Regions from separate parts of the Pseudomonas sp. R5-89-07 genome, predicted to be linked through region 2. Evidence: predicted binding sites of a transcription regulator. Region 2 holds the regulator's gene; the other holds the start of a gene.
What was found. Region 2 encodes FliA, which starts transcription of late flagellar genes. Its sites were predicted from a motif close to CTAAAGTTTNNNNNNNNNNNGCCGNTAA; they were not measured.
Positions count from the first base shown of each region.

Region 1: the regulator FliA is predicted to act here: its motif matches at 4,298-4,325, upstream of C4J94_RS26525 (methyl-accepting chemotaxis protein).

Region 1 is NZ_CP027727.1:5,766,612-5,774,048, reverse strand. It holds gene C4J94_RS26540 (bifunctional diguanylate cyclase/phosphodiesterase) at 65-1,729, shown strand; gene C4J94_RS26535 (NorM family multidrug efflux MATE transporter) at 1,772-3,175, opposite strand; gene C4J94_RS26530 (LysR substrate-binding domain-containing protein) at 3,327-4,247, shown strand; gene C4J94_RS26525 (methyl-accepting chemotaxis protein) at 4,425-6,401, shown strand; gene C4J94_RS26520 (YifB family Mg chelatase-like AAA ATPase) at 6,434-7,437, opposite strand, start outside.
Region 2 is NZ_CP027727.1:4,180,296-4,187,732, forward strand. It holds gene C4J94_RS18995 (chemotaxis response regulator protein-glutamate methylesterase) at 1-833, opposite strand, end outside; gene C4J94_RS19000 (chemotaxis protein CheA) at 882-3,089, opposite strand; gene C4J94_RS19005 (protein phosphatase CheZ) at 3,101-3,889, opposite strand; gene C4J94_RS19010 (chemotaxis response regulator CheY) at 3,908-4,282, opposite strand; gene fliA (RNA polymerase sigma factor FliA) at 4,450-5,190, opposite strand; gene fleN (flagellar synthesis regulator FleN) at 5,187-6,020, opposite strand; gene flhF (flagellar biosynthesis protein FlhF) at 6,126-7,437, opposite strand, start outside.

The sequences.
Region 1 (7,437 bases), 1.6 Mb from region 2:
CATTGTCAGGCCGCACGTCATAATGCCACCGCCAACGAATTCTTGCAGAGTCTAGGGAGCTAGCTTGTCTACGCCTGTCGAACCCTTGCGTTTGCTGCTGTTGGCCGATGAGCCTGAGTGGGCGGCGTTGTTGCGCGAGTGCCTGGCGCCGATGGGCGACGGGGCTGTGCTGATCAGTGCGCCCAACTGGGACTCGGTGAGTCGTCTGTTCGACGACGACCACAGTGCGGTGCTGTTGACCACACCCCCTCTGCAACCCGGTCCCGGCCGCTGCAGCTTGCCGTGTGTATTGTTGCTGGAACAGGAGCCGCTGGTTTCGCCGCTCGGTGTCAGCGATTGGCTGATCCATTCCGTGCTGGACGCCGATACCCTGCGCCGCTGTCTGCGCCATGTGCGTGAGCGCGGCGTGCTGGAAAACACGCTGCAGCGCCTGGCCGAACAGGACCCGCTCACCGGTATCGCCAACCGCCAGGGTTTCCAGACCCTGCTGGCGGCGCGGCTGGCGGATAACGAAGGCCGCGGCCTGGCCCTTGGGCATCTGGACCTGGACAACTTCCGTCATGCCAACGATGCCCTTGGTCACCAGGCCGGTGATCGCTTGATCCTGCAGGTGGTGTCACGGCTCAAGAGCCAGCTGGAAGCCGGTGATCAACTGGCGCGCCTGGGCAGCGATGAGTTCGCGCTGCTGATCGACACCCGCCGTGCGCCCCAGCGCGCCGAATGGATGGCCGAGCGCATCACCGAAGTGATGGCCGAGCCTTACTGGGTGGACGGTGAAAGCCTGTTGATCGGCTGCAGCCTGGGTGTGGCGCATGCCCGTGCCCGCGCCGGGGCCGACCCGTTGATGTGGCATGCCCATATCGCCATGCAGCAGGCCAAAAGCACCCAGGGCTGTACTTTTCACATCTTCAACGAACGCATCAATCGCAACGCGCGCAGCCTGGCCGACCTGGAAAGCGAATTGCGCCGTGCCTTGCGCCGTGATGAACTGGAGCTGCACTACCAGCCGCGCCTGGACCTGGATGACGGGCATATCGTCGGTCTGGAAGCCCTGGTGCGCTGGCGTCATGGCGAGCGTGGCCTGTTGCCACCGAGCGAATTCGTGCCCCTGGCCGAGCAGAGTGGCTTGATCGTGCCATTGGGTTACTGGGTGATTGCCCGCGCCTTGCGCGACATGCAGGACCTGCGCGAACGTGGCCTGCCGGCGTTGCACATGGCGGTCAACCTGTCGTTTCGCCAGTTCCAGGACAGCCAGTTGCTCTCGACCCTCAGCCGGCTGATTGCCGAGCGCGGCGTGGAAGCGCAATGGCTGGAGTTCGAGTTGACCGAAACCGCCGTGATGCGTCGCAGCGACCTGGTCAAACAGACCATGGACGCCCTCGGCCGCCTCGGCGTACGGTTTTCCCTGGACGACTTCGGCACCGGTTTCTCATCGTTCGTGCACCTCAACAGCCTGCCGATTGCCTTGTTGAAGATTGACAAGAGCTTCGTCGGCGGCATGGAGGAGCGCGAAGAGAATCGCAAGCTGGTGCACGCCATGATCAACCTGGCCCACAACCTCAACCTGGAAGTGGTGGCCGAAGGCGTGGAGACCTCGGAGCAGCTTGAGCTTTTGAAACTGTTTGGTTGCGATCAAGCCCAGGGTTATTTGATCAGTAAACCGTTGCCGTTGGCTGAGCTGGTGGAGTACCTGACGTTTGGCCAGAGCCAGCAGGCGTTGTTGGGCTAAACATGCCAGCCTTGTAAACCCAATCCAAAATCGAGTAGGACCTTAGTGCGTCTGTGCTGCCTCGAAAGCAGTGTGTGTTTGCGGCTCTCGTCGGATCATGCGTTTCATTTTCGCTTCGAACGCCCACGTCAGGCTCACCGCCGCGCACGCCAACCCCAGCGCCAGGCCCCACCACACGCCGGTCGGCCCCCAGCCCAGGGTGAATGCCATCAACCAGGCTGATGGCGCGCCGATCAGCCAGTAGCAACCGAGTCCCACCAGGAACGTGGTCTTGGCGTCCTTGAGGCCACGGATGCAGCCCATGGCAATGGTCTGCACGCCGTCGAACAGCTCGAACCAGGCCGCGACGGCCAGCAGGCTGACGGCGAGCACGATCACGTCGTGAAAGGCCGGGTCGTTATGGTCGAGGAACAGTCCGATCAGCGGGTCGGAAAACAGCCAGAGCACAGCGGCGAACCCCAGCATCACCAGGGCGCCAAAGCCAATGCCGACGCGCCCGGCCAGGCGTGCATTCAACAATTGCCCGGCACCATAATGCTGGCCGATGCGCATGGTGATCGCGTAGGACATGCCCGCCGGGACCATGAACGCCACCGAGACGATTTGCAGGGCTATCTGGTGCGCCGCCAACTGCGTGCTGCCCATGGTGCCCATGCACAGCGCCGCGAAAGCGAACAGCCCGACTTCCACCGCATAAGTGCCGCCGATCGGCAGGCCCAGGCGCCACAGCTCGCGCAGGTACCGGGTATTGAGGCGCAACAGGCCGGTACTCAGGGGGTAGGCGGCGTAGGTCCGGTTGCTGCGGATGTACCACATCAGCGCCAGCGCCATGCCATTGGCGACAATCGCCGTGACCATGCCAATGCCCATCAACCCGAGCTTGGGTAGGCCGAACATACCTTCGATCAGCGCATGGTTGAGCAGGTAGTTGACCACCGTGCCGCATAAGCTGATCACCATCACCGGGGTGGCTTTGCCGATGGCGCTGGTGAAGCCGCGCAGCGCCATGAAGCTAAGGTAGCCGGGCAGGGCGAAGGGCAGGAGGGTCAGGAATTGACCGGCGGCCTGCACGTTGGTTTCGGTCTGGCCGAATATCAGCAGCAGCGGCTTGAGGTTCCACAGCAGCAGCGCCGCCGCCAGGGCCATTAACCACGCCAGCCAAAGCCCGGCCTGGGTCAGGCGAGTGGCGCCTTCGATATCGCCCGCACCGTGACGGATAGCTACCAGGGTGCCCACTGCCGCAATCACACCGATGCAGAAAATCGCCACGAACGAATAGCTCGCCGCGCCCAGGCCACCGCCGGCCAGGGCTTCAGGGCTCAGGCGGGCCATCATCAGGGTATCGGTCAGCACCATCAGCATGTGCGCCAACTGTGAGGCAATCAACGGCCCCGACAGCCGCAGAATGGCCCAGAGTTCGGTGCGTGCTGGATGCTGCATGATCATCACTCTCGAAAATTCAGGAGGAGGGAAAGGGTTGATTCTCGGCGCTTTACGCGTATTGCACAAAAGGATAAATGCGATCATCTGCATGATTAAAACTCATGCCTGGTCTGTTCTGGTAGGGTCTGCTGATAGCACTGTCGGAGCTTTCAGAATGTCTCGTCGTCTTCCGCCGCTTTACGCCTTGCGGGCATTCGAGGCCGCGTCCCGTCACCACTCCTTCACCCGCGCGGCAGAGGAGTTGTCGATTACCCAGAGTGCGGTCAGCCGGCATATTCGTACCCTCGAGGAGCATTTCGCCTGCCGTCTTTTCCAGCGCAGCGGCCGCACCTTGCAGCTCACCGAAGCGGCGCGTTTGCTATTACCCGGCGTACGCGAAGGTTTCGCTGCCCTGGAGCGCGCCTGCCATACCCTGAATGCCGAAGACGACATCTTGCGCATGAAAGCGCCGTCCACCCTGACCATGCGCTGGCTGCTGGCGCGGTTGAGTCGCTTTAGGGCCTTGCAGCCGGGCAACGAGGTGCAGCTCACCAGTGCGTGGATGAGCATCGATGAGGTGGACTTCAACCAGGAACCATTCGATTGCGCGGTATTGCTCAGCAACGGGCACTTCCCAGCGGATTGGGAGGCCAGTTACCTGTTTCCCGAAATGCTCATTCCGGTTGGCGCGCCCAACCTGCTGGATGACGGCCCGTGGGAGGTGGCGCGGTTGGCAACGGCGGAGCTGCTGCATCCGACGCCGGATCGCCGCGACTGGCGTTACTGGCTGGAGCGCATGGGGCTGGCGTCCCGCGTTTCGCTCAAGGGTGGGCAGGTGTTCGACACGCTCGAGTTGGGCATGATCGCTGCCGCGCGGGGTTATGGGGTGTCCATGGGCGACCTGCTGATGGTGGCCGAGGACGTCGCCCAGAAACGCCTGAGCCTACCCTGGCCAACGGCCGTCGCCAGCGGCGAAAGTTATTACCTGGTTTGGCCGAAAACCCGCCCCGGTGGTGAGCGTTTGCGGCGCTTGGCGGAATTTCTTCAGGGTGAGGTGCAAGCGATGGTTTTGCCTGCTGTGGCACGCCTCGAATGAAGGGTTTGGTGTGTGTGATGCAATCGTTTGCGTGATACCCCTGCGAATCGCTCAAGTATTGCGAAACCGCGCCGAAGTAAGGTGTTGGAACCCTCGTGCACAAACGTTTCCCATTAGATAATTCGCCGAGCAGCGCTAAGAGATCAGGATGATCCTGGCCTCGGCTCAGGAGCTGTCATGTCTCAACCTCGCGCTCGGATCGCTTCGCAGTTAGGCCTCGCATTGGCCGTAATTCTGGCTGTCGTTATCAGCGGCAGTACCGTCTTCGCTCTACGCTCCCTCGACACCGCCAACCTCGCCACTCGCGAGGAACACCTGGCCAGCGAGGCGCGCCTGCTTGCCGACCAACTCAATACTTTCCACAGCACCTTGCGCGAGAGCACCCAGCGTTTGAGCGGGCTGTTTGAGAAGCGCTTTGGCGCCGGCTTGAGCGTGCGCCCGGAGCAGCCAGTCGCCGTGGCCGGTGTGCAGACCCCAAGCCTCTACCTGGGCAGCGAGTTGCTGAACAACAACTTCAGTGAAGTGGATGAATTCAAGGCCATGTCCGGCGGTGTGGCCACGGTATTCGTGCGCAGCGGCGATGACTTTGTTCGCATCAGCACCTCCCTGACCAAGCAGGACGGTAACCGCGCCATCGGCACCGTGCTCGATCGCCAGGGCCCGGCCTACCAGCGTGTGTTTGGCGGGCAGGCCTACATCGGTCGGGCCGTGTTGTTCGACCGCTCCTATATGACCCAGTACAGCCCGGTGCGTGATGCCAGCGGCAAAGTCATCGCAGTGTTGTTCATCGGTTTCGACTACACCGACGAACAGAAAGCCCAGTTCGACAACCTCAAGCGCTTCCGTATCGGCCAGACCGGCTCCCTTTCGCTGCTGGATGAACAGAAGCACTGGCTGGTGCCGCCGGCCGGTGTACAAGCCCTGGACCAAGCCATTCCAGTAATGCTCGACCTGGCGAAGAAGCCGGGTGTAGGCCGCTTCTGGAGCGACGAGAACGAAGATTTCTACAGCGTCTCGGTACCGTTCGAAGGCGGCCCCTGGGCGGTAGTGGCGAGCATGCCCAAGGCTGAAATTCGTGCGGTGACCTGGGACGTCGGCCTGCGCCTGGTGATCGGCAGCGTGCTGGCCATGCTGTTGGCGGTGGGCGCCACGGTGTGGCTGTTGCGCAGCAAGCTCGCGCCATTGAGTGACCTGGTGCGCCAAGCCGAAGCGCTCGGTGCGGGCGACCTGAGCGCGCGCCTCAACGTTTCCAGCCATGACGAAATCGGCCAGTTGGCGCGCAGCTTCAACCAGATGGGCGAAGCGCTGTCGACCATGGTTTCGCACATTCGCAAGGCAGCTGAAGAGGTCAACAGCCGTGCCCAGGCGTTGTCCGGTTTGTCTGGCGGTGCCTATGAAGGCATGGAGCAGCAGTCCGGTGAGATCACCAGCATGGCGGGCGCGGTGGAAGAATTCAGCGCCACCTCCCTGAATATCGCCGACAACATGGGCAGCACCGAGCGTCTGGCCCAGGAAAATGCCCAGCAGACCCGTATCGGGCGTGCCTCGATGCAAGAGGCGTCGTCGTCCCTGGAACATATCGCCACCGCCCTGAACAGCACCGCCACGGTGATCAACACCTTGGGCCAGCGTTCCCAGGAGATCGGCGGCATCGTCGGCGTGATTACGTCTATCGCGGAACAGACCAACCTGCTGGCTTTGAACGCGGCCATCGAAGCCGCCCGTGCCGGCGAGCAAGGCCGTGGTTTTGCCGTGGTCGCCGACGAAGTGCGCAACCTGGCCTCGCGCACTCGCCAGGCCACCGATGAAATTTCCGGCATGATCCAGAGCATCCAGCAGGAAACCGGGAATGCCATCAGCACCATGGAGCACGGTAATGTGCTGATGCAGGAAGGCCTGTCGCGCAACGCCGACGTGGCCTCGGCCCTGGCGCGCATCGACGAGCAAAGCCGTTCGGCCGGCCAGCAGTTCGCCGCAATCACCACGGCCACGCAAGAGCAGAGCAGCACCGCGACCTTGCTCAGCAGCAACCTGCAGAGTATTGCGCTGGCTAACAGCGAGCAGCGTGAAGTGGTGTCGAACCTGGCGATCACCGCCAAGGAGCTGGAGACTTTGGCGGCGGGCTTGCGGCATGAAGTGGACCGGTTCCGCTAAGCCACCGCATTCCGAATATAGGGGCGCACGGCTCAATTGATCGCCGCCGGACGGTACTGCAAGGCCTCTTGCAGATGGTGGCGAGCGATTGCTTCTGTTTGTTCGAGGTCCGCCAAAGTGCGCGCCACCTTGAGCAGCCTATGAGCCGCGCGCAGCGACAGTGTCAGTCGCTCACATGCACTTTCCAGCCAGCCTTCATCGACCTTTGCCAGCGTGCAGTACTCGCGCAGCCCCGGCAGATCGAGGAACGCATTGGCGCAGCCCTGGCGTCGTTGCTGGCGCTCCCGTGCGTCGGCAACCAGGGCGGCGGTTTTCGCAGTGTTGTCGCCGGTCTGTTGGGCCGGGCTCAGTGCCGTGGCCTCCCGCGCCACGGTCAGGTGCAAATCGATGCGGTCCAATAGCGGCCCCGAGAGCTTGTTGCGGTAGCGTTGAATCTGTTCCGGCGTGCACCGACAACGGCCGCTGGGTTCGCCCATATAACCGCAAGGGCAGGGGTTCATCGCCGCGACCAGTTGGAAGCGCGCCGGGAAACTCACCCGGTCCCGCGCGCGGGAAATCACAATATGTCCCGACTCGAGCGGCTCGCGCAGTACCTCCAGGACTTTGCGGTCGAACTCCGGCAACTCGTCCAGGAACAACACGCCGTGATGGGCCAGGGTGATTTCCCCCGGTTGCGGCTTCGATCCTCCGCCGACCAGCGCGGGGCCGGACGCCGAGTGGTGCGGCTGGCGGAACGGCCGGTGCGGCCAATGACTTAGCGGGGCCAGGCTGACCACGGATTGAATCGCCGCGACTTCCAGTGCTTCCTGCTCGCTGAGCGGTGGCAGCAAGCCCGGCAGGCGGCTGGCGAGCAAGGTCTTGCCGGTGCCGGGCGGCCCGCTGAATAACAGGTTATGCGCCCCCGCCGCGGCGATCAGCAAGGCACGCTTGGCGGCCAACTGGCCCTGTACTTCATTGAGGTCCGGGTAAGGCTTATTCAAATACAGCAAGCCGTCGGACTTGTAGGGCTCGATCGGTACATGCCCATTCAAGTGCG
Region 2 (7,437 bases):
ATCGCGCCACGGCCATCCACCATCATCTGCTTGCCGCCCGGGGCCAGCAGCGCCAGGCCAGGGCGCAAGATGTCGCCATCCTCGGCTTCCTTGACGCTGATGCGGCACAGCTTGTCCAAACGCTCGGCAAAAGCCTTGGTGAACGCGGCGGGCATGTGCTGCACCAGCACGATTGGCGCCGGGAAGTTGGCCGGCAGTTGGGTCAACACACGCTGCAGGGCCACCGGCCCGCCCGTGGATGTACCAATCGCCACCAGCTTGTAGGCCTTGCGCTTGGGCGCGGGCGAATGGGCGCTCGGTGCAGCCGCGCGGGCAGGCGTTGTCGGCGCGGGCCGAGCAACCGGTGCGGGCGCCGGGCGGCTGAACGATGAAGTCGGCGCGACCACGGGTGCGGGTGCAGGTGTCGGCGCGGGTGCGCTGAACAGACTGCGGCGGTTACTGCGCGAGATGCTGTGCACCTTCTCGCACAGCATCTGCTTGACCTTCTCGGGGTTGCGCGAGATATCTTCGAAATTCTTCGGCAAAAAATCCACCGCGCCGGCATCCAGCGCATCCAGGGTCACCCGGGCGCCTTCGTGGGTCAGCGAGGAGAACATCAACACCGGTGTGGGGCAGCGCTGCATGATATGACGCACGGCCGTGATGCCATCCATCATCGGCATCTCGTAGTCCATGGTGATCACGTCCGGCTTCAACGCAATGGCTTGATCGATCGCCTCTTTGCCATTGGTGGCCGTGCCGACTACCTGGATCGTTGGATCGGCGGAAAGAATCTCCGAGACGCGGCGGCGGAAGAAACCCGAATCGTCCACCACCAGGACCTTGACTGCCATAAACACTCCGTTAGACGGGGCGGGCGCTATCGCCCTGCCCCGCCAGAATCAAATACGCCGTGCGGCGTAACGCTTGAGCATGCTCGGGACATCGAGAATCAGCGCGATGCGGCCGTCACCCGTGATGGTTGCGCCCGACATGCCTGGGGTTCCCTGCAGCATTTTGCCCAACGGCTTGATGACCACTTCTTCCTGGCCCACCAGCTGGTCGACCACAAAGCCGATGCGCTGGGTGCCCACCGACAGAATCACCACATGGCCTTCGCGCTGCTCTTCATGCTTGGCCGAGGCCACCAGCCAGCGCTTGAGGTAGAACAATGGCAATGCCTTGTCGCGCACGATCACCACTTCCTGGCCGTCCACCACGTTGGTGCGCGAGAGGTCGAGGTGGAAAATCTCGTTGACGTTGACCAGCGGGAAGGCGAATGCCTGGTTGCCCAGCATCACCATCAGGGTCGGCATGATCGCCAAGGTCAACGGCACCTTGATGACGATTTTCGAGCCCTGGCCCTTGGTCGAGTAGATATTGATCGAGCCGTTGAGCTGGCTGATCTTGGTCTTCACCACGTCCATGCCGACGCCACGGCCGGACACGTCGGAAATCTCGGTCTTGGTCGAGAAGCCGGGGGCAAAGATCAAGTTGTAGCACTCGGTGTCGGTGAGGCGGTCGGCGGCGTCCTTGTCCATCACGCCACGCTTGACCGCGATATTGCGCAAAATGGTCGGGTCCATGCCTTTGCCGTCATCGGTGATCGACAGCAGGATATGGTCGCCCTCTTGCTCCGCCGCCAGGATCACTTTGCCACCCCGTGACTTGCCCGAGGCTTCGCGCTCTTCCGGGGTTTCCACGCCATGGTCGACGGCGTTGCGCACCAAGTGGACCAGCGGGTCGGCCAGGGCCTCGACGAGGTTCTTGTCGAGGTCGGTTTCTTCGCCCACCAGTTCCAGAATGATTTCTTTCTTGAGCTGGCGCGCCAAGTCACGCACCAGGCGCGGGAAGCGGCCGAAGACTTTCTTGATCGGCTGCATGCGCGTTTTCATCACGGCGGTTTGCAGGTCGGCGGTGACCACGTCGAGGTTCGACACGGCCTTCTGCATGGTTTCATCACCACTGTTCAGACCCAGGCGTACCAGGCGGTTACGCACCAGTACCAGTTCGCCGACCATGTTCATGATGTCGTCCAGGCGCGCAGTGTCCACGCGCACGGTGGTTTCGGCTTCACTGGCAGGTTTTTCGCCAACCGGCGCCGCGGCGGCACGCGCCGGAGCGGGCGCGGCAGCCGGTGCAGGCGCTGGCTTGGCGACCGGCGCCGCGGCCTTGGCAGCAACCGGTGCGGGCGTAGCGACCGCTGCGGCGGTGACCGGGGCCGGGGCCACTTCGGTGAACTTGCCTTTGCCGTGCAGTTCGTCCAGCAACGCCTCGAACTCGTTGTCGGAGATCAGTCCATCAGCGGCCGGTTCAGACTTGGCGGCTGGAGCGGCTGCGGTGGCCGCAACATTCGGCAGGGCTTCGGCGACGAACGTGCCTTTGCCATGCAGTTGATCGAGCAGGGCCTCGAATTCATCGTCGGTAATATCGGTGCTGGCGCTGGCGGCCGGCGCTGGCGGTGCAGCGGCGGGTGCCACGGCGTCGGCCGCGAACTGGCCCTTGCCATGCAACTGGTCGAGCAGGGATTCGAATTCCGCATCGGTAATGTCTTCGCTGGTCGGCGCGGCAACCGGCGCGGCCGGAGCCGTGGCCGGAGCCTCAGCTTGAGCCTTGACCGCATTGAGCGAATCGAGCAGCTGTTCGAACTCGCTGTCGGTCACGTCCGGCTCGGCTTCTACCACAGGCTCAGGCTCGGCTTGCGCAACCGGTGCTTCGGCGGCGGGTTCCGCCAGGCGCGCTAGGGCGGCCAGCAGTTCCGGCGTGGCGGCGGTGACCGGTGCACGTTCACGCACTTGGCTGAACATGCCGTTGACCGCATCCAGTGCTTCGAGAATCACGTCCATCAACTCCGAGTCAACCTGACGCTCACCCTTGCGCAGGATGTCGAACACGTTCTCGGCGATGTGGCAGCACTCCACCAGCTCATGGAGCTGGAGGAAGCCGGCGCCCCCTTTTACAGTGTGAAAACCGCGAAAAATTGCATTGAGCAGGTTCGCATCATCCGGACGGCTTTCCAGCTCGACCAGTTGTTCGGACAGTTGCTCTAAAATTTCGCCGGCCTCTACAAGGAAATCCTGAAGGATTTCTTCATCGGCGCCGAAGCTCATGTGGGTGCTCCTTAGAAGCCTAAACTGGACAGCAAATCGTCTACGTCATCTTGACCGGATACGACGTCTTCACGTTTATCGGCATGAATCTGCGGACCTTCACCCTTGGCGAGATGTTTTTGTGGATCTTTTTCCGAGAGGATCGCTTCGCGGTCATGTTCGATGCCGGCAAAACGGTCGACCTGGCCGGCCATGAGCACCAGTTTGAGCAGGTTGCTTTCCACTTCGGTGACCAATTGGGTCACACGCTTGATCACCTGACCGGTAAGGTCCTGATAATCCTGGGCGAGCAGAATGTCGTTGAGGTTGCTGGCCACCGTGCGGTTTTCCTGTTCGCTGCGCGACAGAAAACCGTCGACTCTGCGGGCCAGCTCACGGAACTCTTCAGCCCCCACTTCACGGCGCATGAAGCGCCCCCAGTCAACGCTCAAGGCCTGGGCTTCGCTGGCCATGCCGTTGACCAGAGGCGTAGCGTTTTCCACCAGGTCCATGGTGCGGTTGGCCGCCGCCTCGGTCAGCCTGACCACATAGGACAGGCGTTCAGTGGCGTCGGTGATCTGCGAAATTTCTTCGGCCTGGGGCATGCGCGGGTCAATCTGGAAATTGACGATCGCACTGTGCAGCTCACGCGTGAGCTTGCCCACTTCCTGGTACAGGCCGCGGTCACGGGTCTGGTTAAGCTCATGGATCAACTGCACCGCATCGGCGAACTGGCCTTTTTCGAGGCTTTCGACCAACTGGTGAGCATGTTTTTTCAAGGTCGACTCAAAGTCGCCCTGTGACGTTTCGTTATGCTCCATAGCTCCCCCGCGATGGCATTAGCCGTGGATGCGTTCGAAGATTTTTTCGATCTTCTCTTTCAAGGCCAATGCTGTGAATGGCTTGACCACGTAACCGTTGACCCCGGCCTGGGCGGCTTCGATGATCTGTTCACGCTTGGCTTCGGCGGTCACCATCAGCACCGGCAGGCTGCGCAGTTTTTCATCGGCGCGCACATGGCGCAGCAAGTCGATACCGGTCATGCCCGGCATGTTCCAGTCGGTTACCAGAAAGTCGATGCTCCCGCTGTTGAGGATCGGAATGGCTGTAATGCCGTCGTCCGCCTCGACCGTGTTTGTGAACCCAAGGTCACGCAACAGGTTTTTTATGATCCGCCGCATCGTTGAGAAGTCATCAACGATGAGGATTTTCATGTTCTTGTCCAATTCGACCTCCAAGCAGTCTTAAACGCGCCCAGCACCTGGACGCGCCACTTCAATCAACAGGCGTTACACAAAAAGGACTGCCCAGGGCACCACGGAGCGAACCCGCAAGGGCCGAAACCCTCGCGGTAGCGTCTGCAGTGTCCCCACACTGCCTGTCAGCGCGCGCGCCACTCTCCCAACCGCCCCCGCAAGCGGGCCGCGCACTGGCTATGCAACTGGCTGACACGCGATTCGCTGACCCCCAGGACCTCACCGATTTCCTTGAGGTTCAGCTCCTCGTCGTAGTACAGCGCCAACACCAGGCGCTCGCGCTCCGGCAAATTGGCAATGGCCTCCGCCAGCGCTCCCTGGAAACGTTCATCTTCCAGATCGCGCGACGGTTCCATATGCGCGCTCGCGCCGTCCTCATGCAGCCCTTCGTGTTCGCCGTCCTGCAACAGGTCGTCGAAACTGAACAGGCGGCTGCCCAAGGTATCGTTCAAAATCCCGTAATAATCGTCGAGACTCAATTGGAGTTCGGCCGCAACTTCATGATCTTTAGCGTCACGACCGGTTTTTGCTTCAATTGCGCGAATTGCGTCACTGACCATTCGCGTATTGCGGTGTACCGAGCGCGGCGCCCAATCCCCTTTACGCACCTCATCGAGCATCGCGCCACGGATACGGATACCCGCATACGTCTCGAAACTCGCACCCTTGCTCGCGTCGTATTTGGTCGACACTTCAAGCAGGCCGATCATCCCGGCCTGGATCAGGTCTTCCACCTGCACGCTGGCGGGCAGGCGCGCCAACAGGTGATAGGCAATGCGCTTGACCAGCGGCGCATAGCGCTCGATCAACTCGCCCTGACTGTCACGTGCCGACTTTTTGTAAAGGTTGTAGCCGCTGGATGTCATAGCACAGGTCCTGCGCTCGTCTGATGCACCAATCGCTCGACGAAAAACTCCAGATGCCCGCGAGGGTTGGCCGGCAACGGCCAGGTATCAACCTTCTGGGCAATGGCCTTGAACGCCAGCGCGCACTTGGAACGAGGGAACGCTTCGTAGACCGCACGCTGCTTTTGCACGGCCTTGCGTACACACTCGTCATAGGGAACCGCACCGACGTATTGTAAGGCGACGTCGAGAAAGCGATCCGTGACCTTGGTCAACTTGGCGAACAGGTTGCGCCCTTCCTGCGGGCTCTGGGCCATATTGGCCAGCACGCGGAAGCGGTTCATGCCGTAGTCACGGTTAAGCAGTTTGATCAGGGCGTAGGCGTCAGTGATCGAGGTGGGTTCGTCGCACACCACCAGCAGCACTTCTTGCGCTGCGCGGACAAAGCTGACCACCGACTCGCCGATCCCGGCTGCGGTGTCGATCACCAGCACGTCGAGGTTGTCGCCGATATCGCTGAAGGCCTGGATCAGGCCGGCATGCTGCGCCGGGCTCAGGTGCACCATGCTCTGGGTACCCGAGGCGGCCGGCACGATGCGGATGCCACCGGGGCCCTGGAGCAGCACATCGCGCAGCTCACAGCGGCCTTCGATCACATCGGCGAGGGTGTGTTTGGGTGTCAGCCCCAGCAGAACGTCCACGTTCGCCAGGCCCAGGTCAGCATCCAGCAGCATGACGCGACGGCCAAGCTCTGCCAGCGCCAGGGACAAATTCACTGACACGTTAGTTTTGCCGACGCCACCTTTGCCGCCGGTCACCGCGATCACCTGTACGGGATGCATGCTGCCCATTTTATTTCTTTACCTTGTCTTGCTTAGACGCAGGCTACATGGCTTGGCCGCGTGTATCGCTTGCAGACCATCGATGTAGATACATTTCACGGTGTTCATCCTGCCTCACCCCACCCGCTTTGCCGGGTTGTGATAAAGGTCGGCGAACATGTCGGCCATCGCTTCCTCGCTAGGCTCGTCTTGCATTTGCACACTGACAGCACGGCTGACCAACTGATGACGGCGCGGCAGATGCAAATCATCCGGGATCCGCGGCCCGTCGGTCAGATAGGCGACCGGTAATTCATGACTGATCGCCAGGCTCAGCACTTCGCCGAGGCTGGCAGTTTCATCCAGTTTGGTCAGGATGCAACCGGCCAGACCGCAGCGTTTGTAGCTGTGATAGGCAGCGGTAAGAACCTGTTTCTGGCTGGTGGTTGCAAGCACCAGGTAATTTTTTGACTTGATGCCGCGTCCGGCCAGGCTTTCGAGCTGCATGCGCAGGGCCGGGTCGCTGGCTTGCAGGCCGGCGGTATCGATCAACACCACGCGCTTGCGCAGCAGTGGGTCGAGGGCATTGGCCAGGGACTGGCCCGGGTCGACGTGGGTCACCGGCACATTGAGGATGCGGCCCAGGGTCTTGAGTTGCTCCTGGGCGCCAATGCGGTAGCTGTCCATGCTCACCAACGCGATATTCGACGCGCCGTACTTGAGCACATAACGCGCGGCCAGCTTGGCCAGGGTGGTGGTCTTGCCCATGCCGGCAGGGCCGACCATAGCAATCACACCGCCTTCTTCCAGGGGTTCGATTTCCGGGGTGGCGATCATCCGTGCCAGGTGCGCCAGCAGCATACGCCAGGCTTGGCGCGGCTCCTGGACTTCGGCAGTCAGCGCCAGCAGGTCGCGGGACAACGGGCCGGACAGGCCGATGCGCTGCAGGCGACGCCACAGGTTGGCTTGTTGCGGCTTGCTGCCTTGCAGTTGCGTCCAGGCCAGGGAGCCCAGCTGCACTTCGAGCAGCTCACGCAGGCCGTTGAGTTCAAAGCGCATCGAATCGAACACGCGCTGGTCGACCGCGGCGGCCGGGGCTGGCGCTGCGGGACGTGGCGGCTCGACAAAGGTAGGTTCCACCAGCGGCTCGGCGGCGGTCAGCGGCAGGCCGGCGAACAATTGGCGATTGGTGGTGGCATCGCTGTCGCCACGCATGCTCAGTTCGGCCTGGGCCGAGACGATGCGCGAAGCGGTCTTGCGCAACTCGTCTTCAAGCTCCATGTTCGGCACGCGCGGAGCCAGGGCCTGGGGCGTGTAATCCAGGGCAGCCGTCAGCTCGACACCGCCGGCAATACGACGGTTACCGATAATCGCGGCATCGGCGCCCAGCTCATCGCGGACCAACTTCATGGCCTGACGCATATCGGCGGCGAAAAAACGCTTCACT